One region of the Georgenia yuyongxinii genome, then DNA from elsewhere that is predicted to be linked to it. Evidence: riboswitches for the same ligand, from Rfam matches in the RefSeq annotation. Region 1 holds a riboswitch; the other holds the start of a gene.
The links. Region 1 has a riboswitch for cyclic di-AMP ahead of FE374_RS03020 (C40 family peptidase). Riboswitches for the same ligand answer to the same signal wherever they lie in the genome.
Positions count from the first base shown of each region.

Region 1 (15,538 bases):
CCCGACGGCGTCCACTAGTACCGGCACCGTCTCATGACCTGGGATTCCCGACGCGGCGCGCCCCCTTCCCAACCCTCTCCGTCGCGCCCTACCGTCGGCATCAGACCAGTGATCGGAGACTCACGTGCTCGGACACCCCGACGCGCCCCACGCCCCCGCGCCCCGAGGGGCGGCTGTGACGCCGAGCGCCCTCGCCCCTAACTACCACCCGCTGCCCGTCGTGCTCGCCACGGGCGAGGGCTCGTGGGTCACCGACGTCCACGGCCGCCGGTACCTGGACTGCCTGGCCGGATACTCCGCGCTGAACTTCGGCCACCGCCACCCGGCGCTCGTGGCGGCCGCGAAGGCACAGCTGGACAAGATCACCCTGACCTCGCGCGCGTTCGAGCACGAGCTCCTCGAGCCGTTCGCGCGGGCCGTGACCGAGCTGACCGGCTCGGAGATGCTGCTGCCGATGAACACCGGCGCGGAGGCGGTCGAGACGGCGGTGAAGGCCGCCCGCAAGTGGGGGTACGACGTCAAGGGCGTCCCGGACGAGGCGGCCACGATCGTGGTGACCGAGGGGGCGTTCCACGGCCGCACCACCACGGTGGTGTCGATGAGCGAGGACCCGCAGATGCGGGACGGCTTCGGGCCGTACACCCCCGGCTTCCGCATCGTGCCCTACGGGGACGCCGACGCCGTCGCCGCGGCGATCGACGAGACGACCGTGGCGGTGCTGGTCGAGCCCGTCCAGGGCGAGTCGGGCGTCATCGTCCCGCCCGCGGACTACCTGCCCCGGCTCCGCGAGCTCTGCTCCGCCACGGACGTGCTGCTCGTGCTCGACGAGGTCCAGTCCGGCCTGGGCCGCACCGGCACCACGCTCGCCCAGGACCTCGCCGGTGTGCGTGCGGACCTCACCACCCTGGGCAAGGCGCTCGGCGGGGGCATCTTGCCGGTGTCCGCGGTGGTCGGGCGCCGCGACGTGCTCGAGGTGTTCAGCGCGGGCACGCACGGCTCGACGTTCGGTGGCAACTCGCTGGCGTGCGCCGTCGGGCTGGCCGTGGTGGACCTGCTCGCCCCGGGTGACCTGCAGGCCAGGGCCGGTGCGCTGGGCGTTGTGCTCCACGAGCGGGTCGAGGTGCTGGTGGCGCGGGGACTGCTGGCGGGCGCCCGGACGGTCGGGCTGTGGGCCGGCCTCGACGTGGAGCCCGCGCTGGGCCTGAGCGGCTACCAGACGTGCCAGCGGCTCGCGGCACGCGGGATCCTGGTCAAGGAGACGCACGGCACGACGATCCGCCTGTCACCGCCGTTGAACATCGCCGAGGACGACCTGCACCTGGCGCTGGACACGCTCACCGACGTGCTGCACGAGGAGGCCGTGGAGGCGGGGCGCACGCCCTGATCTGGGCGGGACACGGCGAGCTGCCCCAAATTGCGCCGGTCGTTCCGGGTGCGCGGGGGCCCGCGGAGCGCTTCGATAGAGGTGCGCGCGGGAGCGGATCGCCAGAACCGGTCTTCTGCTCGGCGCCAAGCAGCGCACCACCTACGGACATGGTGGGCACCCCAGGTGCCCACCACGGGGGCGTGCCGGTCGTGGTCGGCGGCACGCGAGACGGAGGGTGCGGCGGGAGTCCCACCCGTCGCACCCTCCGCACGTCCGGGCTACGGACGCCGGTCGTCGATGCGGCCCGTCACGCGTTCCACGGCACGTCGGTCGGGCTGAGGCCCTCGTCCTTGATGCGGGCGGGCACCACCATCACGGGCGACGCCGCGTGGTGCAGCACCGCCTGGCTGGTGGAGCCGAGCAGCAGCCCGGCGAAGCCCCCGCGTCCGCGGGTGCCGACGACGACGAGCTCGACGGCGGTGGAGAACTCCGCCATCAGCGCCGCCGCGTTCCCGTCCAGCGCGTGCTGACGCACCCGCACCTGACGGTCGCCGACCGCGGCGGTCACCGCGACGCCGAGGCCCTCGCGGACGTCGGCGAGCACCTCATCGCGGTCCACCGTGGCCGGCAGCCACGCCATGGCGCCGGCGCCGGTGGCGATCGGCACCGCGGCGACCGCGGACAGCTCGGCGTCCCACAGGGCCGCCTCGTCCACGGCGCGTCGCAGGGCGATCTTCGCCGAGTCCGAGCCGTCCACGCCCACCACGATGCGCCGCACCGGCGTGTACGAGCGGCCCTCCCGGACCGGGACGATCACCGCGGGGCAGTGCGCGTGCGCGGGCAGCGCCGAGGAGACGGTGCCGAGCAGGCGGTCGGTGAAGCCGCCGCCGCCGCGCGTGCCGACCACCACCAGGCTCGCCTCGCGGGACAGGTCGACCAGCACCCCGGCCGGGTCACCGGCCTCGAGAGCGGAGGTGACGACCACGCCGGAGCTGGCGGTGCGGGCGAGCGCTTCGTCGATCACGGCCTGCGCGCCCTGTTGGATGGCGGTGTCGTCCATGGCGGCGTACCCGCCGTCGAGCGAGGCGGCGGTGAAGGACGGCAACGCGTAGGCGCACACGATGTGGAGCCGCCAGCCGGTTCTCTTCGCCTCGGCCACTGCCCAGTCCACCGCGGCGAGGCTCGCCTCGGAGCCGTCGACGCCGACGACCACTACCTTCTCGTGCGCCATGACCCGCCCTTCCGTCGCTTGGTCATCCTTTGACCTCATTGTGCCCCGTTCTCGCCCATGCCGGGCCAGGACATGCTCGGAGGACTCGAACGCGTCCCGTTTGTCGGGCTGAGCGGGTGAATGAGCCGGCTGGGCGTTGCGGCACGGTCGGGACATGGGGAGCTTCGTCCCGGTGCGTACGCTCGACCGGTCCCAGCCCTTCGGTCACCCGGCAGCCTCGCCTCTACGACGAACGGCCCGCCCCCTGCAGGGACGGGCCGCTCGAGCGAGACGACGATCACGCCTTGTTCTGGACCGGAGGTCAGGCCACCCGGATGAACGTCGGGTTCGCGCGGTAGAGCGGCGTCTCCGCCAGTGGGGTGCCGGGGTTGCGGGCCGCGATGTGGTTGCCGTTGCCGGTGTAGATGCCGACGTGGCCGGGCCACCACACCAGGTCGCCGGGCTGCGCCTGGGCCGCCGAGACCACGGTGCCGGCGCCGCTCTGGGCGCTGGAGGACCGGGGCAGGTTGATGCCGAAGTGGGCGAAGACGTAGCTGGTGAAGCCCGAGCAGTCGAAGCCGGCCGGGGTGCCGCCGCCGTACACGTACGGCGTGCCGATGAACTGGCGGGCGTAGTTGACGATCGCACTGGCCGAGGCCGACGGCGCCGGTGCGGCGGCCGCAGCGGGAGCGGCCTGCGTGGCGGCCGGCAGCTCGGCACGCGCGCCGGAGCGGGACGCCGCAGCGGTCTCGCGCTCGACGACGGGCTCGGGCTCGACGACGGGCTCCGGCTCCGGCTCGGGGGCCGGGGTGGCCTCCGCCGTGACGGTCTCGACGCTCCAGGTGACGTCCGCGGGGACGGTCACGGTCGGCGTGGTGACCATGGCGGTCACGGCCTCGGCGGCCGCCGCAGAGATGTCCACCTTCGGCATGGCCGAGGTGTCGCCGTCGGCGGGGGCAGCGTTGGCGCCCGTCGCCGCAACGGTGAGGACGAGGCCCGACGCAGCGACGGCGGCCAGGCCACGGCGGGCCTTGCGTCCGACGCCCCGGCCGAGCACGGTCAGAGGGGTGCTGGGACGACGCGGGGCGCGGTGGCGCGCGTCGACGTTGGTGCTGATGGTCACGTACTGCCTCTCCTGGCTGCCTGCGGGGTGAGCTGTCGGGTTCGGGTGAGAGGTCACCCGGCGGGCCGTCTCCGGCCGCGCTTTACCCCAAGGGCCTGGATGCCCAGGTCCGAGATGTGGGTCCCCCGCCCCTGCCGCGGTGTCGGGTCAACCCCGGGTGGCGGCAGGGTTCGGTCCCCGCCCGGGGGCCTCGGAAATGGAGGTTTCCATGAGGCGGTTGCGAGACTACGTGGTCGCAAACCCAGATGTCACGGTTGTGTAACGAACCGTGGCGTAGATCACGAAACGGTCACGAGCCAGGACGGCGTGCGTGCGCGGCCCGTATCAGCACGTCAGCGCGTCACGAAGAGGTGCCGCGTGATGTCCTCCGGCAGGTCCAGCACGGTGTCCGAGCCGGGAGCGTGCAACGAGACCAGCTCGAGCTCGGGCCGCACGGTCACCTCTACCCGCACACCCGGGCGCAGACCGGCATCGGCCATCCGGCCGAGCAGGTCGACGTCCACCTGGAGGGGTTCACCGATCCGTGCCAGCTCGACCTCGAAGGGCACCGTCTGCGACTCCGCCCCCGCGCCGCCCGCGGCGTGGGCCACCGCCGCCCCGGTCACCGCCGCGTGGACCACCACGCTGCGCGTGGCACCCACCGCCCCGGCGGGCACGCGCTCGGCCGCGACGTCGGCCAGCGAGCGCACCTCGACGTGCGGCAGGGTCGCGAGTGCGTCGTCGCCCAGGTGCTCCAGGCCGGGGATCGGGTTGCCGTACGGGTCCACCCGGGGGTGGCCGAGCAGCTCGACGAGCCGGCGCTCGACCCGCTCGCTCATGACGTGCTCCCAGCGGCACGCCTCCTCGTGCACGAATGGCCAGTCCAGCCCGACGACGTCGGTGAGCAGTCGCTCGGCGAGGCGGTGCTTGCGCATGACCTTGGTGGCCCGCGCCCGGCCCTCGTCCGTCAGGCGGAGCTGGCGGTTGCCGGTCAGCACGAGCAGACCGTCACGCTCCATCCGGGCGACGGTCTGCGAGACGGTCGGGCCGGAGTGCCCCAGCCGCTCGGCGATGCGGGCGCGCAGGGGCACCACGCCCTCTTCCTCAAGCTCGTAGACCGTCTTGAGATACATCTCCGTCGTGTCGATCAGGTCGCTCACGCGTCCCACGCTCCTTGTGCCTGACGCCGCCCGGCGCCGTCGGCCCGGCACCGCCGGGAGTCTTCTAGGCCCAGGATAGGGAGGTCCGCCGACAAGAGGGCAGGGCCGCAGCTCCCGAGGGCCCGGCGGGACGGTCGAGCCCCGTACCGGCCGGACCGATTCTTCCTCCCGGCCCGCGGGCGCCTATCCTGCGCGGTGATGTCCACCACACCTGACGCCCGCACCCCCGGCGACGGCACGGACGGCGCCGCGATCTTCGCGCTGGCGCCCGCGACCGGCACCCCGGTGTACCGCGGCCGGCCGGTCGCGGACCTGCTCGGCACCCCGTTCGAGCGCCTGTGGGGCCTCCTGGTGGACGGCACGGACTCGTCCGGCCTGCCGCCCGCCGAGCCGTTCAACCTCCCGGTGCGCACGGGCAACGTGCGGGTGGACGTGCAGTCGGCGCTCGCCCAGCTGACGCCTGTCTGGGCGTACCGGCCCCTCGTGGACATTCCGGCGAGCCAGGCCCGGGAGGACCTCGCGCGGGCGTCGGTGATGACGCTGAGCTTCGTCGCCCAGTCGGCCCGCGGCGAGGACGTGCCCGCGGTGCCGCAGCGTGAGGTCGACCTCGCCCGCACGATCACCGAGCGTTTCCTCGTGCGGTGGCGCGGTGAGGCGGACCCGGCCGCGGTCGCGGCGCTGGACACCTTCTGGCTCACCCTCGCCGAGAACGGGCTCTCCCCGTCCACCCGTACCGCACGGCTCGCCGCCGAGCAGGGCGCCGACGTCGCAGCGTGCCTCTCGGCCGCCGTCGCCGTGGCGAGCGGGCCGCTCGGGGGCGGCGGCTCGGCCAGGGCGCTGGCGCTGATGGAGCAGGCCGAACGCACCGATGACCCGGCCGCCGTCGTCGCGGAACATCTTGCCCGGGACGGCAGGCTGCCCGGGTTCGGGGACCCCCACCTGCCCGACGACGCGCGCGGCGAGCTCTTGCGAGCGGCCTGCCTGCGGGTGGGTGCCGCCCGTCTGGACGTGGCCGAGGCGGTCGCCCAGGCCGGCGGAACGGCGCTCGCCCGGGCCGCCGACGGTGACGCGGCCGGCTACCGGCCCGGCGCGCTGTTCTGGGGTGCGGTCCTGCTGGACCACGTCGGCGTGCCGGCCAACCTGCTCGCGGCCCTGTACGTGTGCGGGCGCACGGCGGGCTGGTCCGCGCACGTGCTGGAGGTTCAGCGCGCCCTACGCGGCTGACCGGCGCGTCAGCCGAACAGCTCGTTGTGGTACTTCACGATGATGGCGGCGGCCAGGAGCACGAACACCACGACGACGGCCGCGTAGTCCACACCCGTGCGCAGCAGCGACATCGCGCGGGCATGGGTACCGGGCCGCAGGCGGAAGTTGTTCTGAAGGATGTTCACCCGCAGCAGGCTGGTGAAGACGGTCGTGGTCGAGGCGGTGACCAGCAGGCACCACGGGCACAGCGCACCGATGACCAGGTACGACTGCGCGAAGAGCCAGTAGGCGAACACGAGCCCGAGGAGGTACACGCCCTGGGCCGTGACCATGAACCACCGGGGGAAGCGCACGCCGGCGAGCGAGGCCAGCGCGATCGTGACGACCACCGGCTCCGTGACCAGCCCCAGGAAGGCGTTCGGGAAGCCGAACAGGCTCGCCTGCCACGCCTGGGCGACGGTGCCGCAGGAGATCGCGCTGTTGATGTCGCAGGTCAGCACCACATCGGGGTTCGCGGCCAGGCGCACCGCATCCACCGACAGCACGAACGACGCGATCAGGCTGAGCACGGACGAGGCCAGCATCAGGGCGAACGGTCGCCGCACGGCCCGGCGTAGCCAGGTGCTGTCGGTGTCGAGGGCGCCCGCGGGCGCGAGGTCGGTCATGGTCACGTCGGCTCCGTGGATCGGCTGGGCGGCACATCGAGGTGCGCCGCCCATCATCTGGTGCAAATCGGGCAGGGAGTGGGACGAAGGGCTCAGGCGTCCCTCGCGCGCGGCGGTGGACACCGGCGCGGACGGGATGACGACGGATGGGATGATCCGCAGTCATGGAGACCGTCACCATCCCCACCCACCTGCTCCCGGCGGACGGCCGCTTCGGTTGCGGGCCGAGCAAGGTGCGCCCGGCGCAGGTCGACATGCTCGCCGCCCTGGGCACCACCGTGCTGGGCACCTCCCACCGTCAGGCGCCCGTGCGTCACCTGGTGCGCCGCGTCCGCGAGGGGATCGCCGCGCTGCTCGGCGCCCCGGACGGCTACGAGGTGGTGCTGGGCAACGGCGGGTCGACGGCCTTCTGGGACGCCGCGACCTTCTCCCTCGTCCGCGAGCGCGCGCAGCACGCCGACTTCGGCGAGTTCGGCCACAAGTTCGCCACGGCCACCGACCGTTCGCCGTTCCTGGCCGCCTCCGACATCCGCGCCGCCGCCGCTGGCGACCTGGCCCGCTGCGCGCCGGCGGAGGGCGTCGACGTCTACGCCTACCCGCACAACGAGACGTCCACCGGGGTGGTGTCCCCGGTCGAGCGGGTGGCCGACGACGGCGCCCTGACGGTGGTGGACGCCACCTCGGCCGCCGGCGGCGTCGCCGTCGACCTCGCTCAGACCGACGTCTACTACTTCGCACCGCAGAAGAGCTTCGCGGCCGACGGCGGGCTCTGGCTCGCCGTGCTGTCCCCCGCTGCCCTGGCGCGCGTGGCCGAGGTCACGGCCTCGCGGTGGGTGCCGGACTTCCTCGACCTGCAGCTCGCCGTCGACAACTCGCGCAAGGACCAGACGCTGAACACGCCCGCGGTCGCCACGCTGGTGCTGCTCGCGGAGCAGGTCGACTGGCTCAACGAGAACGGCGGCCTGGACTGGGCCTCCGGGCGGACGGCGGCCTCGTCGGCCGCGCTGTACGGCTGGGCCGAGGCGCACCCGCTCGCCACACCGTTCGTGGCCGAGCCGGCGCACCGCTCCCCCGTGGTCGGCACCATCGACTTCGTCGAGACGGTGGACGCGCAAGCCCTGGCGGCCACGCTACGGGCCAACGGCATCGTCGACGTCGAGCCCTACCGCAAGCTCGGCCGCAACCAGCTGCGTGTCGGCATGTTCCCTGCCGTCGACCCGGGCGACGTCCTTGCCCTCACCGCCTGCGTCGACCACCTGCTGGAGCGAATGGGGTGACCAACCGGGGCAGGTCCGGTCCGGAACCGTGTGCGTTCGGCAACGTTCGTGAACCGTTCTGTCATGTTTTCGTCAAGGATGCCGAATACTAGGACAGGACCACCCCGAAACTCCCGGAGACACACGATGCACCCGGCTCCCCGCCACCTCGCCCGCGCCGCCGCCGCCGTGGGTGCGATCGCGGTGCTCGCCGGCTGCGCCTCTCCCAAGCCCTCTGTCCTGGTGGTCGACGAGGTGCCGGACGTCTCCGTCGCCACCGATGACGCCGCCGCCGGTGCCGGTGTCACCAGCGAGGCTGCCGACTCCGCCCTGTCCGCGGCGGAGCCCGGCTCGACCAAGGCGGCGCTGGCCGAGGGCGTCGCGGTCGAGGACCTCGGCCTGCTCAGCACGGACCAGCACGACGTCGCATTCGGCACGGTCGTCAACCGCACGGCCGCCACGGTGCGGGTGACCGTCGGCATCACCACCTACGACGCCGACGGCGCGGTCCTGTCCAAGGACTCCACGGCCGAGGTACAGGTCCCCGGCCGCGAGTCGACCCTGTTCGTGGCCGACGTCTTCGCGCCAGAGGGCAGCACCGTGGCCACCCTGGACGCCACGCACTCGGTGGTGGCCACCCTGGCCGAGAAGACCTCCGTCCCCGGCGCCGGTCACACCAAGACGCCGAAGGCGGGCCTACGGCTCGACGGGCTGACCATCCACGACGACCCGCTCAACCCCACCATCACCGGCCGCCTCGCCTCGACCCTCCCGCAGGATCTCGAGGCAGTCCAGGTCAGCGCCGTGTGCACGGCCGACGGCGAGCCGGTCGCCGCGGGGTACGGCCACGTGCCGACGGTCGCGGCCGGCGGCACCGCCCGGTACGAGATCCTCCTCTTCGGTTCTACCCCGCAGGAGTGCCAGGTGGTGGCGACACCGTAGATGTCACCGCCCGGTGGCAGGGTGACCGCCATCGGAGGTGAGGCCGGTGTTCGTGCTCGACGGCGAGGCAGTGCTGGAGCCCGGCGACCTCGCGCGCGCCGCGGACTGCGAGTGGGCGGTGCTGCACGAGGTCGAGGCGCGCCTCGGCGGGCTGCGTGAACTGACCGCCGGCGACGACAGCGCGACGGAGGCGTGGACGGCGGCGCCAAGGCACGCGGGGTCACCGGGGGCGGCGCCGGACCACACCGGCGACGTGCGGGCGGCGCTCCAAGGCGCGTTCGGCCGGGCCGGAGTGTGCGAGCTGCCCGCCCCGCGCGACGGCGAGGAGCTGAGGGCCCACCACGATGCCACGCTCGCGGCCCTTCGCCCGGGCATCGAGGCCGTCCACGGCGGCGGGTTCTTCGATGGACGTTTCCACGGTCGGATCGATCTCCTGATCCGGGACGACGACGTCTGGGTCGCCCAGGAGGTGCCACCGCCGGGGCGCTCCCGGCACGAGTCGTCGCTCCGGCTCGCGGCCTGCTACGACGGGCTGACCCGCGCGGGAGTCGCCGTCGTGACGGAGGCACGGCTCCTGCTGCAGAACGGCACCACGACGAGCCTGGAGCTGACCACCGTCGTGCCGGTCTACCGCACGTGGCGGGCGCGGCTCGAGACTCTGGTGGACGAACGGCGGCACCGAACGGCCACCGGAGCACCCGTCTCGGTGCGGAGGTGCGGCCGCTGCCCGGCGTGCCAGGCGGCAACGAGCATGGGCGGGCGGTTCACGCCATGAGTGACCCACCCCTGGTCACGACATGGGCGATCCCGGTCCCGTCAGCTCCTCGCCGGGCCCCTCGTCCGTCCGCAGCACCGGCTTGTCCTCCGGCTCGCCTGACGTCACTCCGGTGGCCTCGACGTCCTTGTCGGCCACCGCGTCGTCGTCGAGCCGGGTGTCCTGCAGGTTCTTGGCGGCGGCGTCCGCAAGGGCCTTCGCCTCGTCTGCCTTCTCGCGGGCGCTGCCCGCCGTCGACTCGCTCATCGAGCTGCCCTCCCGTGTCAGTGGACCCACGATGACGTGCGGGACCGTCGGTAGACCCACGATGACGTGCGGGAGAAGGGGCCGCAATGCGGGCGGTGGTGCTCGTCGGCGGGCGGCCGCGCGCCCGTCCGGGCGGCCGTCACGCGCGGGTATCGAGGTACCGCCGCAGCTCGGTGACGACGAACTCGTGGTCCTCCCGCTGCGGCAGGCCCGAGACGCCGACCGCACCGAGCAGCGCACCGCCGGTGTGGACCAGCGGGAAGACACCGCCGTGCGCGGCGAACGCGGCGGGGTCGAGCCGGCTGTCGCGGTCGAAGTCCTTGCCCGCGACCCGGAACTGCTCACCGACACCCATGGAGCTGCGCCCGTACCGCAGCACGACCGCCGTCTTCCGCGCCAACCACCCGTCGTTGTCGGCGCTGGACCCCTCGAGCGCGGCATGGAAGACGCGCTGTCCGGCGAGCACGATGCCGATGGCGATCGGCAGCCGACGCTCAGCGGCGGCGGCGCGCATCTGGCTGCCCAGCATCCAGGCGTCGTCCTTGCCGAATGTGGGCACTCGCAGCTCCGCCTCCTCGGCCAGGAGCTGTTCGTGGAAGGCGGTGGACTCGGTCATGGGACCTCACCCTAGAAGGCAGGTGCCATCCGTGCGGCGCGGACTATGCCGTCTCGCTGCCCTGCTGTGCCTCGTCCTTGGCGAGGGTGGCCTTGGCCAGCTCGCGCTCCGCCCGCTCGGCCTGGTGGGCATGCCGCTCGCCCGGGCCCTCCACCACGAGGTGAGGCCGCCCGAGCCGCTGGTAGCGCACCTGCACGTGCCAGGACCGCTTGACCCACAGGGCCGCGACCACCGCCACCAGGATCGAGGCGATGGCGCCGACGCCGACCGACCAGCGCGGACCCCAGGCCTCCGAGACCCACCCGATCACGGGTGAGCCGATGGGCGTGGTGCCGAGGAACACCATCATGTACAGGCTCATCACGCGGCCGCGCATAGCGGGCTCGGTGGACATCTGCACCGCGGTGTTCGCCGCCGTCATCATGGTCAGGGAGAACAGCCCGACCGGGATGCACAGCAGCGCGTACAGCTCGTAGGTGGGCATGAACGCCTGGACGCCCATGGTCACCCCGAACGCGAGCGCCGCACCGATGACGAGGCGGACGCGGGGGTGCTTGCGCCGGGCGGCCAGCAGCGCGCCGGTGAGCGAGCCGATGGCCAGGATCGAGCCGAGGATGCCGTACTCCCCCGCCCCCTTGCCGAAGGCCTCCCTGGCCATGACGGCGGACGTGAGCTGGAAGTTCAGACCGAAGGCTCCCACGACGCCGACGACCACCATGATCACCACGATGTCCGAGCGCCGTCGCACATAGGCGAGTCCCGCACGCACCTGTCCCTTGCCGCGTGGGGCGTGGGGAAGCTCGTGCAGCTCACGGGTGCGCATGAGCGTCAGGGAGAAGATCGTCGCGGCGAAGGAGACCGCGTTGATGATGAAGACCCAGCCCGGCCCCACCGCCGCGATGAGCAGCCCGGCAAGGCCCGGCCCGATCAGGCGGGCCGCGTTGAAGGAGGTGGAGTTCAGCCCGACGGCGTTGGGCAGGTCGCTCGCGGGAACCATCTCCGCGACGAACGTCTGGCGCACCGGGCCGTCCAGCGCGCTGACCACACCCAGCGCCAGGGCGAAGACGTAGACGTGCCACAGCTCGGCGGTCTCCGTGAGCACCATGACGCCCAGGCCGGCGGCGAGCACTCCCAGCCCGGCCTGGGTGCCGATGAGCAGCTTGCGGCGGGGCAGCCGGTCGGCGAGCACACCGGCCACCGGGCTGAGCAGCAGGACCGGCAGGAACTGCAAGGCGGTGACGATGCCGACGGCGAAGCCGGAGTCGTCCGAGAGGACGGTGAGCACCAGCCAGTCCTGGGCCACCCGCTGCATCCACGTGCCGACGTTGGCGACGAGGGCACCGACGAACCAGAGGCGGTAGTTGAAGTAACGCAGCGAGTAGAAGGTACGGGTCACTTCTCCACCATCCTTCGCAAGATGACGGCCGCCTGGGCGACGGTGTCCCGCTCGGCCGGCGTCAGCCCAGCCAGGCCCTTGTTCAGCCAGGCGTTGCGGCGGCGCTTGATCTCCTTGACCAGCTCCCGGCCGGCCTCGGTGGCCGCGACGACGACGTGCCGCTTGTCGTCGGGGTTGGCCGCCCGGGTGACGAGCCCACGTTCCTCGAGGGCGGCGACCGTGCGGGTCATCGAGGGTCGCTGGACCTTGTCGTGCTCGGCGAGCTGGCCCGGGCTCATGGGTCCGATGTGGACGAGGGCGGACAGCACGGAGTGCTGGGCCTCCGTGAGCGCGCCGGACTCACTGCGAAGCCGGCGGGAGAGGCGCAGGACAGCGATGCGCACGTTGGTCGCCAGGTCGGGTCGACCGGCACGGGACGAAAGGTTGTCTGACATACCGGTGCCATGCTAGATCGTTAGCACCGCTAATTACTAGAGGTAACTACCGGAGGTGCGGTGAGGTTGCGCACTGTGAGCATGGGCCTGCTCGGGCGCCGTCGCGGGGAGTCTCGCCCTGGCGTGGCCGGCAGATGCGCGGAGGCCCCCACCCGCGACTGCTCGCGGGTGGGGGCCTCCAGGAGGAGCGACCGGCCGAAGCGGCCGGACCGGCTCAGAGACCCAGGGCGTTCTCGATCGGCCCGAGCGCGAAGTACACGACGAACAGGGCGGCGACCACCCACATCAGCCAGTGGACCTGGCGCGCCCCGCCCTTCTTGGCGGCAGCGAGCACGACGTAGGCGACGAAGCCGGCGCCGATGCCCACGGTGATCGAGTACGAGAAGGGCATCAGGACGATGGTGAGGAACGCCGGGATGGCGATCGCGGCGTCGCGCCAGGTGATCTCGGTGACCTGCATCATCATGAGGAAGCCGACGATGACCAGGGCTGGCGTGGCGGCCTCGTACGGGACGAACGCGGCCAGCGGGGAGAGGAAGGTCGCGAGCAGGAACGCGATGCCCGTGACGATCGAGGCGAGGCCGGTACGGGCGCCGTCGCCCACGCCCGTGGCGGACTCGATGTAGCTGGTGTTGGAGGACACCGCGGCGGCACCGCCGGCTGCAGCGGCGATGGAGTCGACCACGAGGATGCGGCGGGTGTTGGGCGGGTTGCCCTCGGCGTCGAGCAGGTCGCCCTCGGCGCCGATGGCGACCATCGTGCCCATCGTGTCGAAGAAGTCGGCCAGCATGATGGAGAAGATGAGCAGCAGGGCGGCGAGCGGCCCGATCTTCTCGAAGGCACCGAAGAGGGAGAACTGGCCGAGCGTGGCGAAGTCGGGTGCCTGGACCGGGGAGCCGTTGAGGGCGGGGACGGTGAGGCTCCACCCGCCGGGGTTGTCCTCGGGGGACAGGATGCCCAGGTCCCCGACCGCCTCGATGATCGCGGCGAGCACCGCGGCGACGACGATGCCGATGAGGATGGCTCCGCGGACCTTCCGCACCATGAGGATCGCGATGGTGAACAGGCCGACGATGAACACGATCGACGGCCAGCCGAACAGCGAGCCGTTGACGCCGAGCTGGAGCGGGGTGCCACCACCGGTGCGCACGATGCCGGAGTTCACCAGGCCGACGAGGGCGATGAACAGGCCGATGCCGACGGAGATGGCGACCTTGAGCTGGTGCGGGACGGCCCGGAAGATCGCCTGCCGCAGCCCGGTGAGGACGAGGACGAGGATGACGAGGCCCTCGAGGACGATGAGCCCCATCGCGTCGCCCCACGTCATGCCAGGCATCTGCACGATCGTGAAGGCGAGCAGGGCGTTGATCCCGAGCCCGGCGGCCAGCGCGAGCGGGTAGTTGGCGACGGCGCCCATGAGGATGGACATCAGGCCCGCGACGAGCGCGGTACCGGCGGCGACCGCGGGGAGGTTGGGCCCGTCCGTCCCGCCTCCGAGGAAGGCGCCCGTGGAGTCCGGCGTGGACAGGATCAGCGGGTTGAGTACGAGGATGTAGGCCATCGCGAAGAAGGTGACGATGCCACCTCGTACCTCGCGGCCCACGGTCGAGCCACGCTCGGTGATGCGGAAGTAGCGGTCCAGACGACCGACGGACGTGGGGGGCGCGCTCGGCGCAGCAGTGCTCACGTCGGCCGATGGTCCCACAACGACCACATATCGGGAAGTGCGTCTCACGTTTTGCGCCGGCGGTGATCGATTCGCTTCGCGCCGCCGTGGCGGCCTGCCGTTTAGGATCGGGTCATGCCCGACCTCAACTTGTTCGAGCGGCGGCCGGACCCCCCGCCGGCCAAGGTCAACGCGCTCACGATGACCGTCGCCGGCACGCTGGTGTGGGCAGTGGCCACCGCGGTGGTCGCGATCCTGATCGGGCGGGGTGCGGTGCCCCAGCGGTACCTCGGCGTGTGCCTCGCCGGCCTGACCATGGGCGCACTCGCCATCGGGTGGGGTTTCGTGCACGAGCGCCGGGCGCGCCGCGGACGGCTCGCTGCTGCGCCGGCCGGGCGGGAGGAGCCGGAGACCGCCGGCAACGGTCCGACGGCGCGCTAGGGACCGCAGTCAGCGCACCAAGAACCAGCGGTTGCCCGCCCGACGCTCCAAACGGACCCGACCGACCTGCGCGAGCGTCCGGACCGCACGTTCGACCCGACCGGCCACGTCGTCGGCGTCTCCGTCCTCGTCGGCGGTGAACCGCACGCTCACCACCGCCTCGCCGCGCACGACCGCCACCTCACGGGCCTCGACCGTGGCCAGCGCGGCCGCCGCGTCGGCGGCCGCCGGCAGGACGGACTCCGGCTCGGTTCCGGGCAGCAGGGTCCCGACGCTCAGCCTGACGCGGTAGGACGGCACCGAGACCCCTCCCCCGGTGACCGACGGGCCTCGGCGCCGCAGCCGTCGTTGCCCGTGCGTGCGGCGCGGCCGAGGGTGACGCGCGCTGCGCCGTGGGGCCTGGTCATGTGATGAGTCCGGCCTGGCGGCGGGTGGTGCGGTTGGCGTGGACGGACCACCGGGGCACCCACCGCAGCAGCGCGGCCGCGGCCCCCGCGCCAAGCAAACCGGTGACCCATATCCCGGCAGCGAGCGAGCCGAGGGCGGCGCCGGCGGAGACGACGAGCGGGCCGAGCGCACCGCCGCTGTCCTGGAGCACCCGCCAGGCGCCCAGGAACCGGGCGCGGCCGGACGCGGGCGAGACGTCCGCGCCGAGCGTCATGAGGATGCCCGAGCTCATCCCGTTGCCCAGCCCCATGAGAGCGGCCACCACGGACATGCTCGCGACGGTGTGGGTGAAGGGCAGCGCGATCATGGCCGCGCCCATCACCAGCATGGAGGGGACGCCGATCCACAGCCGGCCCATCCGGTCCATGACCTTGCCCGCCGGGTAGAACAGGAGCATGTCGACGGCACCGGCGAGGCCGAAGATGAGCGAGGTCGTGGCGGGGTCGAGACCGAGGTACTCGCCCCAGAGGGGCAGGACCGTCTGGCGTGCCCCGCGCACGGCGCCCACGAGGAGCACCGCGACGCCCAGGGTGCTGAGCACCTTCCGGTGCGCGTACAGCACCTCGAGCATCGACGGGCCAGCGTGGGCCCGTCGGGCTTCGCGCCCTGC
Region 1 is NZ_CP040915.1:641,469-657,006, reverse strand. Features, by position in the region: gene rocD (ornithine--oxo-acid transaminase) at 176-1,384, shown strand; gene FE374_RS03025 (universal stress protein) at 1,674-2,597, opposite strand; gene FE374_RS03020 (C40 family peptidase) at 2,899-3,699, opposite strand; cyclic di-AMP (ydaO/yuaA leader) riboswitch at 3,702-3,857, opposite strand; gene FE374_RS03015 (metal-dependent transcriptional regulator) at 4,032-4,838, opposite strand; gene FE374_RS03010 (citrate/2-methylcitrate synthase) at 5,037-6,062, shown strand; gene FE374_RS03005 (vitamin K epoxide reductase family protein) at 6,071-6,709, opposite strand; gene serC (phosphoserine transaminase) at 6,874-7,986, shown strand; gene FE374_RS02995 (hypothetical protein) at 8,113-8,907, shown strand; gene FE374_RS02990 (hypothetical protein) at 8,954-9,682, shown strand; gene FE374_RS02985 (hypothetical protein) at 9,698-9,928, opposite strand; gene FE374_RS02980 (heme-degrading domain-containing protein) at 10,068-10,544, opposite strand; gene FE374_RS02975 (MFS transporter) at 10,588-11,940, opposite strand; gene FE374_RS02970 (MarR family winged helix-turn-helix transcriptional regulator) at 11,937-12,374, opposite strand; gene FE374_RS02965 (NCS2 family permease) at 12,589-14,061, opposite strand; gene FE374_RS02960 (DUF2530 domain-containing protein) at 14,176-14,481, shown strand; gene FE374_RS02955 (hypothetical protein) at 14,491-14,781, opposite strand; gene FE374_RS02950 (MFS transporter) at 14,885-15,538, opposite strand, start outside.

Region 2 (15,538 bases), 730 kb from region 1:
CGTTCGACACCGAGGACTACGTGGCCCAGGCCCTGGGCCTGGGCGCTGCCGGCTTCCTGCTCAAGGACACCGAGCCCGAGCAGCTCGTCCATGCCGTCCGGGTCCTGGCGGCCGGGGGCAAGATCCTCTCGCCGAAGGTCACCGACGCCGTCATCGGTGGCTACCTCAGCGCCAGCACCCCCGGGCCCGTGCGCGCCCGGATCGCGACGATGACCCCGCGCGAACGGGAGGTGCTCGCCCTCATCGGGCGGGGCCTGCCCAACGCCGACATCGCCGCCCGTCTCCACCTCAGCCCCGCGACGGTGAAGGACCACGTCAGTGCCGTGCTGACCAAGCTCGCGGTGGCGAACCGGGTCCAGGCGGCCGTGCTCGCGCGCGACGCCGGCCTCGCGCAGACGGCGCCGGAGCGATGAGCACGCCGTTCAAGGCACTCGGCACGCCGCTCAAGCCGGCGCTGAGCACACCGGTCAAGCAGGTCCTGGTCGACGCCGGACTGGTTGCCCTGGCCCTGGCCGACGCCGTGTTCAGCTCGGCCCGCGAGGGCGGCTATCCCCTCATGCTGTCGGTGGTCGCCGGACTCGGGCTCGCCGTCCGCCGTCGTTGGCCGTACGTCGCTTTCGCGTTGACGATGCCGGCGCTCTGGGTCGCCTACGTGCTCGTCGCCCCCGTGGTGGCGCTGTACACCGTGGCGGCCCGGGACCGGGCGCGCACGCCGTTGGTGGTGTGCGCCGTCCTGACCGCCGCCGGGTACTACCTGCCCTGGCCGATCACCCGGTTCGACTTACGTGTCAGCTCCCGTGAGCTGCTCGGCCTCGTGTACACGATCGTCTACGTGGGTGCGCCGCTCGGCCTGGGCCTGCTCAGCCGCACCCGGCGGGTGCTGGCGGACCAGCTCGCACAGCTCACCGCCGGCCGAGCCCGGGAGGAGCACCTGCAGGCCGAGCGTGCGCTCGCCGATGAGCGGGCCCGCCTCGCCCGCGAGATGCACGACGTCGTCTCCCACCAGGTGAGCCTGATCGCCGTGCAGGCCGGCGCGCTGCGGGTCACCGCTCCGGACGAGACGACCCGCGAGACCGCCGGCACCATCCGCGAGCTGAGCGTGCGCACCCTGGACGAGCTGCGGCGGATGATCGGCGTGCTGCGCGCCACCGGCGGCGCGCCGGTGGATCTGGCCCCGCAGCCGCGGCTGACCGACATTCCCCGGCTCGTGCGCGAGTCCGGGCTGGACGTGGCGGTGGACCTCTCGGCGGTGGCGGGCCGATCCTGGGCCGAGCCGACCGAGCGGGCCGCCTACCGCACCGTGCAGGAGGGGCTGACCAACGTCGGCAAGCACGCCCCCGGCGCGTCCGTGAGTGTGCAGGCCTCTCCGCACGGCACGGGACTCCTCGTCACTGTGCGCAACGGCCCGTCCGCGGGCGAGCCCCCGGCACCCTTGCCGGAGAGCGGTCACGGCCTGGTCGGGCTGCGCGAGCGCGCCGAGCTGCTCGGCGGCACCCTGTGGGCGGGCCCCACCCCGGACGGCGGGTTCCTCATCCGCGCCGTCCTGCCCGACGCCGTCGTGGAGGGGGTCGATCCGGCCTCGGCGGGCGCCGACCCGGCCGAGAGGCAGTCCGCCGTCGGCGGCGCCGGCGCCGAACATCGTGGGCCTGAGCGGCCCGGGCACTGATCCCGCGCAGCGGGCGGCTCGTGTCGCGGCGAGGCGAGTGCCGGGGGTCGCCACGACTGCGATCCTATACCCCCAGGGGGTATCGTGGTGGTGAGGCGACGGAAGGGGCGGGGAATGAGGGCTCCGCACGTACAGGATGGGCCGTCCGGCCCCCACGCGAGAGGCGAGGGGGAGAACCCCGCCGGTGCGCAACCCATCAGCGAGGCACACGCCGAGCATGCGGCGGGCGTCGGTCACGCCGGTCACGCGAACCACTCAGGCCATGGCCACGGTGATCACGTCGGGATGTTCCGCCGGCTGTTCTGGATCATGCTCGCGCTCGCAGTCCCGACCGTGCTGCTCAGCGACATGTTCGCCTCGATCGTGGGCTATTCGCTCCCCGACCTGTCCGGGCTGAGCCTCGTTGCGCCGGTGCTGGGGACCGTCATCTATGTGTGGGGCGGGCGGCCGTTCCTTAGCGGCGCTGTCTCGGAGGTCAGGGCACGCAAGCCGGGAATGATGCTCCTGATCGGCATGGCGATCACCGTCGCGTTCGTCGCCTCCTGGGGCGCCACCCTCGGCCTGCTCTCCCCGGAGCTGGACTTCTGGTGGGAGCTCGCACTCCTGGTGGTCATCATGCTCCTCGGCCACTGGCTCGAGATGCGCTCGCTCGCCCAGACATCCTCGGCACTGGACTCCCTCGCCGCGCTGCTGCCCGACCAGGCCGAACGCGTCGAGGGCGACCGGGTCGTCACCATCGCACCATCGGAGCTCCGGCTCGGCGACGTCGTCATCGTCCGCCCCGGCGGTCGGATCCCGGCCGACGGGGAGGTCGTGGAGGGTGCCGTGGACGTCGACGAGTCGATGATCACCGGTGAGTCCCGACCCGTCCGGCGCCGCCTCGGCGACCACGTCGTCGCCGGCACCGTCGCCACCGACAACGCCCTGCGCGTCAGGGTCGACGCCGTGGGCGAGGCGACAGCGCTGGCCGGCATCCAGCGACTCGTCGCCGAGGCCCAGGGCTCCACCACCCGCGCCCAGCTTCTCGCCGACAAGGCGGCCGGCTGGCTGTTCTGGTTCGCCCTGACGGCCGCCGCCATCACGGTCGCGATCTGGTCCGTTGTCGGCAGTCCTGACTTCGCGATCATCCGGGCGATCACGGTCCTGGTCATCGCGTGCCCCCACGCCCTGGGCCTGGCGATCCCGCTGGTGGTCTCGATCTCCACCGAGCGCGCCGCGAAGGGGGGCGTCCTGGTCAAGGAGCGGGCTGCCCTGGAGCGGATGCGCACCGTCGACGCGGTCCTGTTCGACAAGACCGGCACCCTGACCACGGGCGCGCCCGCCCTGCACGACGTCGTCACGACAGGTCTCGACGAGGCCGAGCTCCTCGCCATGGCCGGCGCCGCCGAGGCCGACAGCGAGCACCCGCTGGCCCGCGCCATCACCGCGGCGGCCGTCGACCGTGTTCTCGACGTGCCCCGCGCGAGCGACTTCTCCGCCTCGACCGCGGTCGGCGTCAGTGCCGTCGTGCACGGGCGACGGGTGGCCGTCGGCGGGCCCAACCTGCTTGCCGAGAACGGCCTTGCCCCGTTGCCGCAGACCGCCGCCTGGTCCGACCGGGGCGCGACCGTCCTGCACGTCCTGCTCGACGGGCAGGTCGCCGGGGCGCTGGCCCTGGAGGACGAGGTCCGTCAGGAGTCGCGCGAGGCGGTCGCCGCCCTGCACGCACTGGGCGTCCACGTCGCCATGATCACCGGCGACGCCGAGCCGGTGGCCCGAGCCGTGGCGGCCGAGCTCGACATCGACCAGGTCTTCGCGGGGGTGCGGCCGGAGCACAAGAGCGAGAAGGTCCTCGAGCTGCAGCGTCAGGGCCGCACCGTGGCGATGGTCGGCGACGGCGTCAACGATGCCCCGGCCCTCGCGCAGGCCGACGTCGGCATCGCCATCGGGGCCGGGACCGACGTCGCGATCGCGTCCGCCGGCGTCGTCCTCGCCTCCGACGACCCCCGCTCCGTCCTGTCGGTCATCCAGCTCTCGCGCGCCGGGTACCGGAAGATGAAGCAGAACCTGTGGTGGGCCGCCGGGTACAACCTCGCCGCCGTGCCGCTCGCCGCGGGCGTGCTCGCCCCGGTCGGGTTCGTCCTGCCCATGGAGGTGGGCGCGCTCCTGATGTCCGTCTCGACGATCGTCGTCGCCGCCAACGCCCAGCTCCTGCGCCGACTCGACCTCAGTCCCGGAGCCACGACGACGGAGCCACCACGACGACGGCGGCCCGCACCGAGTGGTGCGGGCCGCCGTGAAGGTCGGTCGGGCGTCAGCCGATCCGGATGAACACCGGGCTGGAGTGCGGGATCGCACCCTCGTACAGGGCGGTACCCGGCTGGCGGGCGGCGATGTGGTTGCCGTTGCCGGTGTAGATGCCCACGTGGCCCGGCCACCAGACGAGGTCGCCCGCCTGGGCCTCGGCGGCCGAGACCCGCGTGCCCGCGTTGGCCTGGGCGCTGGAGGAGCGCGGCAGACTGATGCCGACGTTGGCGAAGACATACTGGGTGAAGCCGGAGCAGTCGAACCCTGCCGGGGTGACGCCGCCGTAGACGTACGGCGTGCCGACGAACTGGCGGGCGTAGTTGACGATCGCGCTCGCGGAGGCGGCCGGTGCCGGTGCGGGGGCCGCCTCGGTGGCGGCGGCGGTCTCGGTGGCCTCGGCCAGTGCCGGACGCTCGCCGGAGCGGGACGCGGCGGCGGCCGGGCGTTCCACCGCGACGGTGACGACGCGGGGGGCCTTGGCGACCGCCTCGAGCGTCTCCACGCTCCACGTGACGTCGGCCGGGGCCACGACACTGGGGGTGGTGATCATCGCGGTGACGGCCTCGGCGGCGGCGGCGGAGATGTCGACCCGCGGCAGCGCGGTGGACTCCGAGCCGGCGGCGGTGGCCGAGGAGGCGGCAATGGTCAGGACCAGGCCGGAGGAGGCGACGGTGGCCAGACCCCGTCGTGCGCCCGGACCCATGCGCTGACCGAGCTCGGTCAGCGGCGTCGAGGGACGGCAGGCCCGGCGGTGCCGCGCGGTGGTGCTGGTGCTCATCGACTCTCCAGTTCCTCCGGGGTGAGCTGTCGGGTTCGGGCAGGAGATCGCCCGGTGCGCCGTCCTGGCCGCACTTCACCCCAAGGCCCTTGCGGGCCGCGAACACTGGTTCCCCCGTCCCCGCCGCGGGTTTGTACGACCCCGGGTGGCGGCAGGGTTCGGACTCCACCCGGAGACTTCGGGACGGGTAGTGCCCGAAGCAGGCATGACATTACCGGAACTTCAGTGCGGAAAGTTACGGCCGAATAACGCGTGTCACCGATTGGTCACGACGGCGGCACCTGTCACCACCCGTTGGACGTGCTTTCAGGGGACCTTTGTCCCGGCCGCGAGCACCCGCACAGCAGCACTTGTCAACAAAAATCGGACCTTTTGCGTCAGTAGGGGTACGCCGGATCACTCGTGGCTCGGTGGTTCGTCCACCTCGCCCGCGGCCCGTCGAGCCAGCACGAAGAGAAGGTCCGAGGCCCGGTTGAGGTAGGTCAGTGCCACGGCACTGACCGCGTGACCGGCCGCGCGGGCGCCCACCGCGTGACGTTCCGCCCGGCGCACCACGGTTCGCGCGTGGTCCAGGGCGGCCCCGGACGCGGTGGCGCCGGGCACCACGAACACCGGGCGCAGCGGACGTTCGACGACCAGGGCGTCGATGAGGGCCTCCAGGCGGGTGACCATGTCGTCGGTGACCCGAGAGACGCCGTCGGTCAGGTGGTGCCGCCGCTCCGGGTGGGTGGCAAGATCAGCGCCCACCACGAACAGCTCACGCTGCAACCGGAGCACCTCCTCGGCCAAGGACTGGTCGCCGCAGGCCGCGCGCGCCACGCCGAGGACGGCCACGGCCTCGTCGACGTCGCCGCCGGCGTCCACAAGCGCGTCCGCCTTGGACACTCGGCCACCGAGGAACATGCCGGTGGTCCCGTCGTCGCCGGTTCGGGTGTAGATCGTGGGGCTCACCCGACGCAGCATGGCACTCTTCCCCGCGCCGGGCGGACGGTGGGACCGAATACCGCTGAGCCACGCAGATGGGGGAAGATAGCTGCTCAACAACAGAACAGACAGTCCTGACCCAGGGGAAGCCGGTCGAATTCCGGCGCTGACCCGCAACCGTAGGCCGGGCGGCCTTATCGCCCCGGCGAGCCGGGATGCCTGGCCGGGGCGAGAAGGCTCCATCCGTCGAGGTCTGCGGACGAGCCCGGAGCCGTGTGCCCGCGGCCGTCCGGCGTGCGCCGGGGCCGGGTGCCAGGTGCCGGGGCGTCCCCGACCGCACCCGAGAGGCACGTGCATGACATCGACCACCACCCGAGCGCACCGCGGGATCCTCGCGGCACTGGCCGCGACCGGGTTGCTCGCTCCCGCGCTAGGTGCCGCGCCGGCACTCGCGGCCGCACCGGCGCCGGCGCTCGCCGCAGCTGCGGCACCGGTGACCGCCTCGGCCCCGCCCGGCGCCACCTCTGCGGGCGCCTGCGCGGCCGGGGAGGGGGTCAGCGTCGTCGTCGACCTGACCGATCTCGGCGGCGAGCTGGAGGTCGGCTGTGCCACCGGTGATCCCGCGACCGGCCGTGAGGCCCTCGAGGCGGCGGGCTTTCCCGCCACCGACTCCCAGCCGGGCATGATCTGCGCCATCGCCGGCCTGCCCGACCCGTGCCCCACGGAGTTCGACGGCAGGTACTGGGCATACTGGTCGGCCGAGCCCGCGGGGGAGTGGACCGCCCGCACCGAAGGCGCCGACACCGCGGACCCGGCACCGGGCACCTTCGAGGGCTGGCGCTACAACGACGGTGCCACCGCCCCCGGCGCCACCCCGGCCGAGGTGGTGGCCGCCGCCGGGGCCACGGCGCAGGACGGCGCCGAGCCGCCCGCACCCTCGGAGGTGACGGCCGCCGACGACGCGACCCCCGCCGAGGCGACCACCGCGGCGGGCACCTCGGACGACGCCGGCACGAACCGGGGCACCGTCGCCGCGCTCGCCGGGGCCGTGGTCCTGCTGGTCGTCGCGGGCGTGGTCGCCCGGCGACGTCGGGCCTGAGCCGAGACGACGACGGCGGGCGGGTGGCAGTCATGACGACGGCGGAGCGTGCCCCGGCCGGGTCGGCGCCACGCGTCGTACCCGCCCGAGCCGCGCTGCACCCGCTCGCCTGGTGGGCGTGGGCCCTGGGGCTGGCCGTCGCGGTCGGTCGCACCACCAACCCGCTGGTTCTCGGGCTGCTGCTCGCCGTCGTCGTCCTGGTCGTGATGGCCTGCCGCGACGACTCGCCGTGGGCCCGCGCCTTCGGCGGCTACCTCGTGCTCGGCGCCGTCATCGTGGTGATGCGGATGGGGTTCTACGTGCTGTTCGGGCTCGACGGCGCCGGGCCGGTGGTGCTCGAGCTGCCCAGCGTGTCCCTGCCCGAGTGGGTGCGCGGCATGGAGCTCCTGGGACCCGTCCACCTGTACGGGCTGCTCGACGCGGCGGTCGGCGGCCTGCGCCTGGCCGCCCTCGTGGTGTGCTTCGGCGCCGCGAACGCCCTGGCGAACCCCAAACGGGCGCTGCGATGCCTGCCCGCCTCGCTGCACCACCTCGGTACCGCGGTGGTCGTCGCGGTGACGGTCACCCCTCAGCTGGTCTCCGCCGTCGCCCGGGTGCGACGGGCGCAGCGGCTGCGCGGGCTGGACGGCCGGGGGCTCCGCCCCGCCGTCGCCCTGCTGGTGCCGGTGCTCCAGGACGCGCTCGACCATGCGCTCGAGCTGGCCGCCTCGATGGACTCGCGCGGGTACGCCCGGGCCAGCCACCCCGGCGGCGACCGCCGCGTGGGGGCGGCGCTCCTGCTCGCCCTCGTCGCCGCGGTGCTGGGCACCTACGGCTTGCTCGATGCCACGTCACCCGCCTGGATGGGCGTGCCCCTCCTGTCGCTGGGCGGCGCCGTGGCGGTGGCCGCCTCGCTCGCCGCCGGCCGCCGCGTGCGCCGCACCCGTTACCGCCCCGACCCCTGGCGGGCGACGGAAGCCCTCGTGGCCGGCGCGGGCGCTCTCGCAGCGCTGATCGTGGCGGTGGCGGCCGCAGCCGACCCGGGGGCCTCGAACCCGCCCGCCGGCACCGCCCAGTTCCTGGCACTGCCGCCGGCCGCCGTCCTGGCCGCCGCCTGCGCGCTGGTGCCGCTGCTCATGAGGAGGAGCCGGTGATCCGGTTCGAGGACGTCTCGGTCACCTACGCCGGCGCCACCACGCCGGCGCTGCGCGAGGTCACCGCGCACGTCCGGGAGGGGGAGCTGTGCCTCGTCGTCGGGCCGACCGGCTCGGGCAAGTCCACGCTGCTCGGCGCCGCGTGCGGGCGGGTGCCGCACTTCACCGGCGGCCTGCTGACCGGTCGCGTGGTCGTGGCGGGCCGCGACACGCGTGACCACCTGCCGCGTGACCTGGCCGACGTCGTCGGTGTGGTCGGGCAGGACCCGCTCGCCGGGTTCGTCACCGACTCGGTGGAGGAAGAGCTCGCCTACGCGATGGAGCAGCTCGGCGTCGGCCCGGCCGTCATGCGCAAGCGGGTGGAGGAGGTGCTCGACCTGCTCGGCCTGGCCCCGCTGCGCGACCGGCCGCTGCGCACCCTCTCGGGCGGGGAGCAGCAGCGGGTGGCCATCGGCGCGGTGCTCACCGCCCAGCCCCGGGTGCTGGTGCTCGACGAGCCGACCTCGGCGCTGGATCCCGCGGCCGCAGAGGAGGTCCTCGCGGCGCTCGCCCGCCTCGTGCACGATCTCGGCCTCACCGTGCTGCTCGCCGAGCACCGCCTCGAGCGCGTGGTCCAGCTGGCCGACCGGGTCATCGCGCTGGACGCCGACGGCGGCGTCACGCAGGGCGAGCCGGCCGCCGTGCTGGCCACCGCCGTGGTCGCGCCGCCGGTGGTCGAGCTGGGTCGGCTGGCCGGCTGGGACCCGCTCCCGCTGTCGGTGCGGGACGCCCGGCGCCAGGCCGGTCCGCTCCGCGAGCGACTGCTCGGGACGACGGCGTCCGCCGCGCCGCCCGCGCCCCGTACGTCCCCGCTCGCGCCCGGTGCGCAGCAGCCTCTCGCACCCGGTGCGCCCACACCGGCCGGGCAGCCGCTCCTGCGCGCCCGCGGTCTGCACGTCCACCACGGCGCCGTGCACGCCGTCCGCGGCGTCGATCTCGACCTGCACCGCGGCGAGGTGGTCGCGCTCATGGGCCGCAACGGCTCGGGCAAGTCGTCGCTGCTGTGGGCGCTGCAGGGACAGGGCCCTCGGTCGGGAGGGACGGTCCGGCTGACGACGGCGGAGCTCGGCCCGCGCGGCGCGGACCCCGCCGCCATGCGGCCCGGCGAGGCACGCCGCCACGTGGCGCTCGTGCCGCAGTCCCCGGCCGACCTGCTCTACCTGCCCACCGTCGACGGCGAGTGCGCCACCGCCGACGCTCAGGCCGATGCCGCGCCGGGCGCCACCCGGGCGCTGCTCGACGGCGTCGCTCCCGGTGTGCCCGGATCGCGTCATCCCCGCGACCTCTCCGAGGGACAACGCCTCGCCCTCGCCCTGGCCGTCCAGCTGGCCGGCCGGCCCGACGTCGTCCTGCTCGACGAGCCCACCCGCGGCCTCGACTACGCCGCCAAGGCTGCCCTGACCCGGACCCTCACTGCGCTCGCGGACAGCGGCTGCGCCGTCCTGCTGTCCACCCACGACGTGGAGTTCGTGGCGGGCTGCGCCGCCCGCGTGCTCCTGCTGGCCGACGGCGAGGTTGTGGTCGACGCCCCGGCCGGCGAGGTGCTCCCCGGTTCCCCGACGTTCTCCCCGCAGGTCGCCAAGATCCTCCACCCGGTCCCGGTGCTCACGGTCGACGGCGTCCGCGGCCTGCTCGTGGAGGCCCGCAGATGAGCCGCGCCCCGAACCCGGTGGAGCGCACATCGCGCCTGGTGCAGCGTGTGACGGCCGTGCCCGTCACCCCGCGCACGGCGGTGGCGCTCGCGCTCGCCTCGGTGGTGGGCCTGCTGGCGTTCGGCTGGCCGCTGCTCGTTGACCCGGGCGCCGTGCTCGGCACCGGCACGGACGCCCCGCTGGTGCTCGCGGTGGTGCTCGTGGCGGTGCTGGGCGTGCTGTTCGTCGGGCTCGGGGAGGGTGCCCTCGACGTGAAGGCGATCGCCGTGCTGGGGCTGCTCTCCGCGGTCGGTGCGGTGCTGCGCCCGCTTGCCGCCGGCATGGCCGGCGTGGAGACGGTCTTCTTCCTGCTCGTGCTCGCCGGCCGGGTGTTCGGGCCGGGCTTCGGGTTCGTCCTGGGCGCGACGACCCTTTTCGCCTCCGCGCTGCTCACCGGTGGGGTCGGGCCGTGGCTGCCCTTCCAGATGCTCGGCGCCGCCTGGGTGGGGTTGGGGGCCGGCCTGCTGCCTCGGCGTGCCCGCGGCACGGCGGAACTGGCCATGCTCGCGGGCTACGCCGTGGTCGCCGCAGTGGCTTTCGGGGTAGCGATGAACCTGTCCTTCTGGCCGTTCCAGCTCGGCCTGGGCACTGACCTGTCGTTCGCGGCGGGGGACCCGGCGGGGGAGAACCTGCGTCGATTCCTGCTCTACTCCCTCACCACCTCGCTCGCCTGGGACATCGGCCGGGCGGTGACGACGGCGGCCGGCGTCCTCCTCTTCGGCCGGCCGGTGCTGGCCACGCTGCGCCGAGCCGCCACCCGGGCGGCGTTCGCCCCCGCGAAACTCCCACCCGCCTGACCATCGACGCCGGCGCACTCGTCCGCCGGCCGCCTCCGCCCGCCCGGCGAGTTGCGCCGTCGGGCCCTGTCAGGTCTGCCGACCTGACGCCGGGCTCGCCGAATCGACGTCAGGTCCGCCGACGCCGTCGGCCACGCCGACCTGAGTTCAGCTGAGCCAAACCACGGTCAGCAATCCCGGCAGTGGCTTGCGCAGCAACCGTGGGACGGTACGGGAGGGCGTCGACCGGTTGACGCCGTGTCCGAGAGACGGTGCGGGACGCACGCCAACCGGCCGACCCGTCGTCCGGGAGACGGCGCCACCCGAGGCCGGACACGGGTCCGGTGGCCCTTCTCACCCACCACGCCGCGCCAGATCCCGCATCCAGGAAGAACCACTACATATAGTGGCCCAGCAATCGATTCGACCCAAGATCTTGTGGTGACACGGCGTCAGAACGGGCGGACAATGGGGACGTAACGGTCCCCTCCGCAACGCCGATAGGAACCCAGAAGGAGACGAGATGTCCGTGACTCCCGCGTCGGGCCGGAAGGCTTCGGCACGCACCTCCAAGGCGAAGGGCCTGGCGATCCCGCGCGTGTTCTCCACCGCCGGCGCCCATCCCTACGACGAGGTGGAGTGGGAGCGTCGCGACATCGTCCAGACCAACTGGAAGACCGGCGAGACGATCTTCGAGCAGCGGGGCACCGAGTTCCCCGCGTCCTGGTCCGTCAACGCCTCCACCATCGTCGCGACCAAGTACTTCCGCGGCGCCGTCGGCTCCGACGCCCGCGAGCAGAGCCTGCGCCAGCTCATCGACCGCGTGGTCAGCACCTACACGCGCGCCGGCACGGAGTACGGCTACTTCGCCACGGAAGACGACGCCGCCGTCTTCTCCGACGAGCTCACCTGGCTGCTGCTCAACCAGTACTTCGCGTTCAACTCCCCGGTGTGGTTCAACGTGGGCACCCCGGCGCCTCAGCAGGTCAGCGCCTGCTTCATCCTCTCGGTCGACGATACGATGGACTCGATCCTCAACTGGTACCGCGAGGAGGGAATGATCTTCAAGGGCGGCTCGGGCGCCGGGCTGAACCTTTCCCGCATCCGCTCCTCCAAGGAGCTGCTCTCCTCCGGCGGCAACGCCTCCGGGCCCATCTCCTTCATGCGCGGCGCAGACGCCTCCGCGGGCACCATCAAGTCCGGCGGCGCCACCCGGCGCGCGGCCAAGATGGTCGTGCTCGACGTGGACCACCCGGACATCGAGGAGTTCGTCGAGACCAAGGCACGCGAGGAGGACAAGATCCGCGCCCTGCGCGAGGCCGGCTTCGACATGGACCTCGGCGGCAAGGACATCGTCTCCGTCCAGTACCAGAACGCCAACAACTCCGTCCGTGTCAGCGACGAGTTCATGCGCGCGGTCGAGGACGGCGGCACGTTCGACCTCAAGGCCCGCCAGGACGGCCACGTGGTGGAGACCGTCGACGCCAAGCAGCTCTTCCGGAAGATCTCCCAGGCGGCCTGGGAGTGCGCCGACCCGGGCCTGCAGTACGACGACACCATCAACGACTGGCACACCAGCCCGGAGTCGGGTCGCATCACCGCCTCGAACCCGTGCAGCGAATACCTGCACCTGGACAACTCCTCGTGCAACCTCTCCTCGATCAACCTGCTGAAGTTCCTGCGCGAGGACGACACCTTCGACGCCGAACGGTTCGTCGCCGTCGTCGAGCTCGTGATCACCGCGATGGACATCTCCATCAGCTTCGCCGACTTCCCCACCGAGGCGATCGCCGAGACCACCCGCGCCTTCCGCCAGCTCGGCATCGGCTACGCCAACCTCGGCGCCCTGCTCATGGCCACCGGCCACGGCTACGACTCCGACGGCGGCCGGGCGCTGGCCGCGGCCATCACCTCGCTCATGACGGCCACGGCGTACCGGCGCTCCGCCGAGCTCGCCGGGGTCCTGGGCGCCTACGACGGTTACGCCCGCAACGCCGAGGCGCACCAGCGGGTCATGCGCAAGCACGCCGCGGCCAACGACGCCCTGCGCACCGTCAACGCGATGGACGCCGCCATCCGCACCGCCGCCCTCGAGCAGTGGCGCACCGGCCTCAAGCTCGGCGAGGCCGGCGGCTGGCGCAACGCGCAGGCCTCGCTGCTCGCACCGACCGGGACCATCGGCTTCATGATGGACTGCGACACCACCGGCATCGAGCCCGACTTCTCGCTGGTGAAGTTCAAGAAGCTCGTCGGTGGCGGTTCGATGCAGATCGTCAACCAGACCGTGCCCCGCGCGCTGCGGCGGCTGGGATACGCCGAGGAGACGGTCGAGGCGATCGTCGAGCACATCGCGAACCACGGGCACGTCGTCGACGCACCGGGACTCAAGCTCGAGCACTACGAGGTCTTCGACACCGCCATGGGCCGGCGCTCCATCGCGCCCACGGGGCACGTGCAGATGATGGCCACCGTCCAGCCGTTCCTCTCCGGCGCGATCTCCAAGACGGTCAACCTGCCCGAGACGGCCACCGTGGAGGACATCGAGCAGGTCTACTTCGACGGCTGGAAGCTCGGCCTGAAGGCCCTGGCGGTCTACCGCGACAACTGCAAGGTCGGCCAGCCGCTCTCCGACGGCAAGGCTGCCAAGAAGGCCGAGAAGCCCGCGCCGACGGCGGAGCCCACCGAGCCCCAGCGCGCGGTCCGCCGCCGCCTGCCCAAGTCCCGCCCCTCGATCACCACCTCGTTCCGGGTCGGTGGGGCCGAGGGCTACATGACCGCGGGGTCGTACCCAGACGACGGCCTGGGCGAGGTCTTCCTCAAGCTCGGCAAGCAGGGTTCCACCCTGGCGGGGGTCATGGACGCCTTCTCGATCGCCGTCTCCATCGGGCTGCAGCACGGGGTGCCGCTGGAGATCTTCATCCAGAAGTTCACCAACCTGCGCTTCGAGCCGGCGGGCATGACCGACGACCCGGACATCCGGATGGCGCAGTCGATCGTGGACTACATCTTCCGGCGCCTCGCCCTGGACTACCTGCCCTACGAGACCCGGGCCGGCATGGGCATCCACACGACCGCGGAGCGCAAGCGGTACGCCGAGACCGGCTCCTACGAGGAGAGCGGTGCCTACGACGACGCGAGCGACGTCGCGGCCGAGCTGGAGACCTTGAACCAGACCGCGGGGGTCGACGCTGCCGTGCCCTCACCGGCGCACTCCTCCGCCGAGCTGCTCGAGCTGCAGCAGGGCCAGCACGCCGACGCGCCGTTGTGCATGTCCTGCGGGACGAAGATGCGCCCCGCCGGCAGCTGCTACGTGTGCGAGAACTGCGGGTCGACCTCCGGCTGCAGCTGAACCGCCGCATCCCGGCGAGATGTCATCTTCTCCGTGAGATGTCATCTCGCCCGGGGTCTCGGGCCTGGGCCACCAGGGACCGGCCGAGGTCATGTCACTGAACCCCCAAGCGCTCCGCCGCGGATGATCGGCGCAGACCAGGGCGGCGTGTCAAGACTCCGTCAGGATCCGGCGGGCGGGTGTCAGGATCCCGGTAGCAACGCCGTCGGGCAGTCCCGGATGTGACACAACGGCAGCATGGCCGCAGTCCAGAGCGTCCCCGATCTCGTCAAGCGGGCCCTTGTGGGCCGGCCGGTGCGTAGCGAGCGGTTGAATGCCACGCTGCTGCCCAAGCGCATCGCCCTGCCCGTGTTCGCCTCCGACGCGCTCTCGTCTGTGGCGTACGCCCCCGACGAGATCCTGCTGACCCTCTCCCTCGCCGGGATGGCCGCCGTGACACTGGCGCCCTGGGTGGGCGTGGCCGTTGTCGTCGTCATGATGGCGGTGGTCGCCTCCTACCGGCAGACGGTGCATGCCTACCCCTCAGGCGGGGGCGGGTATGCCGTCGTGCGGGAGAACCTCGGTGCCCGGGCGGGCATGGTGGTGGCCAGCGCGCTCCTCGTGGACTACGTGCTCACCGTGGCGGTGTCGGTCTCCTCCGGGATGCAGTACCTGGCCGCGGCCATTCCGGCCGCCCGCGGGCACGAGGTCGTGCTCGGCGTAGCGGTCGTCGTCGTGCTGGCGGTGCTCAACCTGCGGGGCGTGCGCGAGTCGGGCACCGCGTTCGCTGTCCCCGTGTACGCCTTCATCGGGTCGATCGGCCTGATGCTCCTCGTCGGCGTGTGGCAGCTGGTCACCGGGACGATGCACACCGCCGCCTCGGCCAGCTTCACGATCGCCCCGAACGCCGCGTTCAGCCAGGGCCTGACCGGGCTTGCCGGAGGCTTCCTCGTGCTGCGGGCGTTCTCGTCCGGCTCCGCGGCCCTGACCGGCATCGAGGCCGTGAGCAACGGGGTGCCGGCGTTCCGCCGTCCGAAGTCCCGCAACGCGGCGACGACGCTGCTTCTCCTGGGCCTCATCGCCGCGACCATGCTCATGTCGATCCTTTTGCTGGCAGGTGCGACCGGCCTGCGGTTCGCCCAGGACCCTGCCACCCAGCTGCTCCTTCACGGCCGGCCGGTGGGGCACGGCTACGCCCAGGACCCGGTGATCAGCCAGATCGCTGCGACCGTCTTCCACGGCGTGCCGGTGCTGTTCGTCCTCGTCACGATCACCACAGGGTTCATCCTCGTGCTCGCCGCGAACACGGCCTTCAACGGCTTCCCGGCGCTCGGCTCGGTCCTCGCCCGCGACGGCCTCCTGCCCCGCCAGATGCACACCCGGGGCGATCGGCTGGCCTTCTCCAACGGCATCGTCCTGCTGGCCGCCGGGGCCTGCGCCTTCATCATCGCCTTCGGTGCCGAGGTCACCCGGCTCATCCAGCTCTACATCGTCGGGGTGTTCGTCTCCTTCACCCTCAGTCAGTTCGGGATGGTGCGGCACTGGGGCCGGCACCTGCTCGGCGAGCGGGACCGGCAGGTCCGGGCCCACATGCGCCGGTCACGCGCGATCAACACCTTCGGTGGGGTCCTCACCTCGGTGGTGCTCGTCATCGTGCTCGTCACGAAGTTCACCCACGGCGCCTGGATCGCAGTCCTGCTCATGGCGGTGCTCTTCCTCGGCATGCGCGGCATCGCCCGGCACTACGAGGGCGTTTCGCGCGACATCACCGTCCTCGACCCCTCCGTGTCCCGTGCCCTGCCGCCGCGGGTGCACGGC
Region 2 is NZ_CP040915.1:4,085,869-4,101,406, reverse strand. Features, by position in the region: gene FE374_RS18690 (response regulator) at 1-413, shown strand, start outside; gene FE374_RS18685 (sensor histidine kinase) at 410-1,666, shown strand; gene FE374_RS18680 (heavy metal translocating P-type ATPase) at 1,781-3,976, shown strand; gene FE374_RS19340 (C40 family peptidase) at 3,960-4,730, opposite strand; cyclic di-AMP (ydaO/yuaA leader) riboswitch at 4,727-4,877, opposite strand; gene FE374_RS18665 (cob(I)yrinic acid a,c-diamide adenosyltransferase) at 5,127-5,681, opposite strand; cobalamin riboswitch at 5,798-5,874, shown strand; gene FE374_RS18660 (hypothetical protein) at 6,010-6,753, shown strand; gene FE374_RS18655 (energy-coupling factor transporter transmembrane component T) at 6,786-7,886, shown strand; gene FE374_RS18650 (ABC transporter ATP-binding protein) at 7,883-9,577, shown strand; gene FE374_RS18645 (ECF transporter S component) at 9,574-10,413, shown strand; gene FE374_RS18640 (vitamin B12-dependent ribonucleotide reductase) at 10,916-13,741, shown strand; gene FE374_RS18635 (APC family permease) at 13,979-15,538, shown strand, end outside.
Region 2: it holds a riboswitch for cyclic di-AMP, as region 1 does, so the genes downstream of both, FE374_RS19340 (C40 family peptidase) here and FE374_RS03020 (C40 family peptidase) in region 1, are expected to answer to the same signal.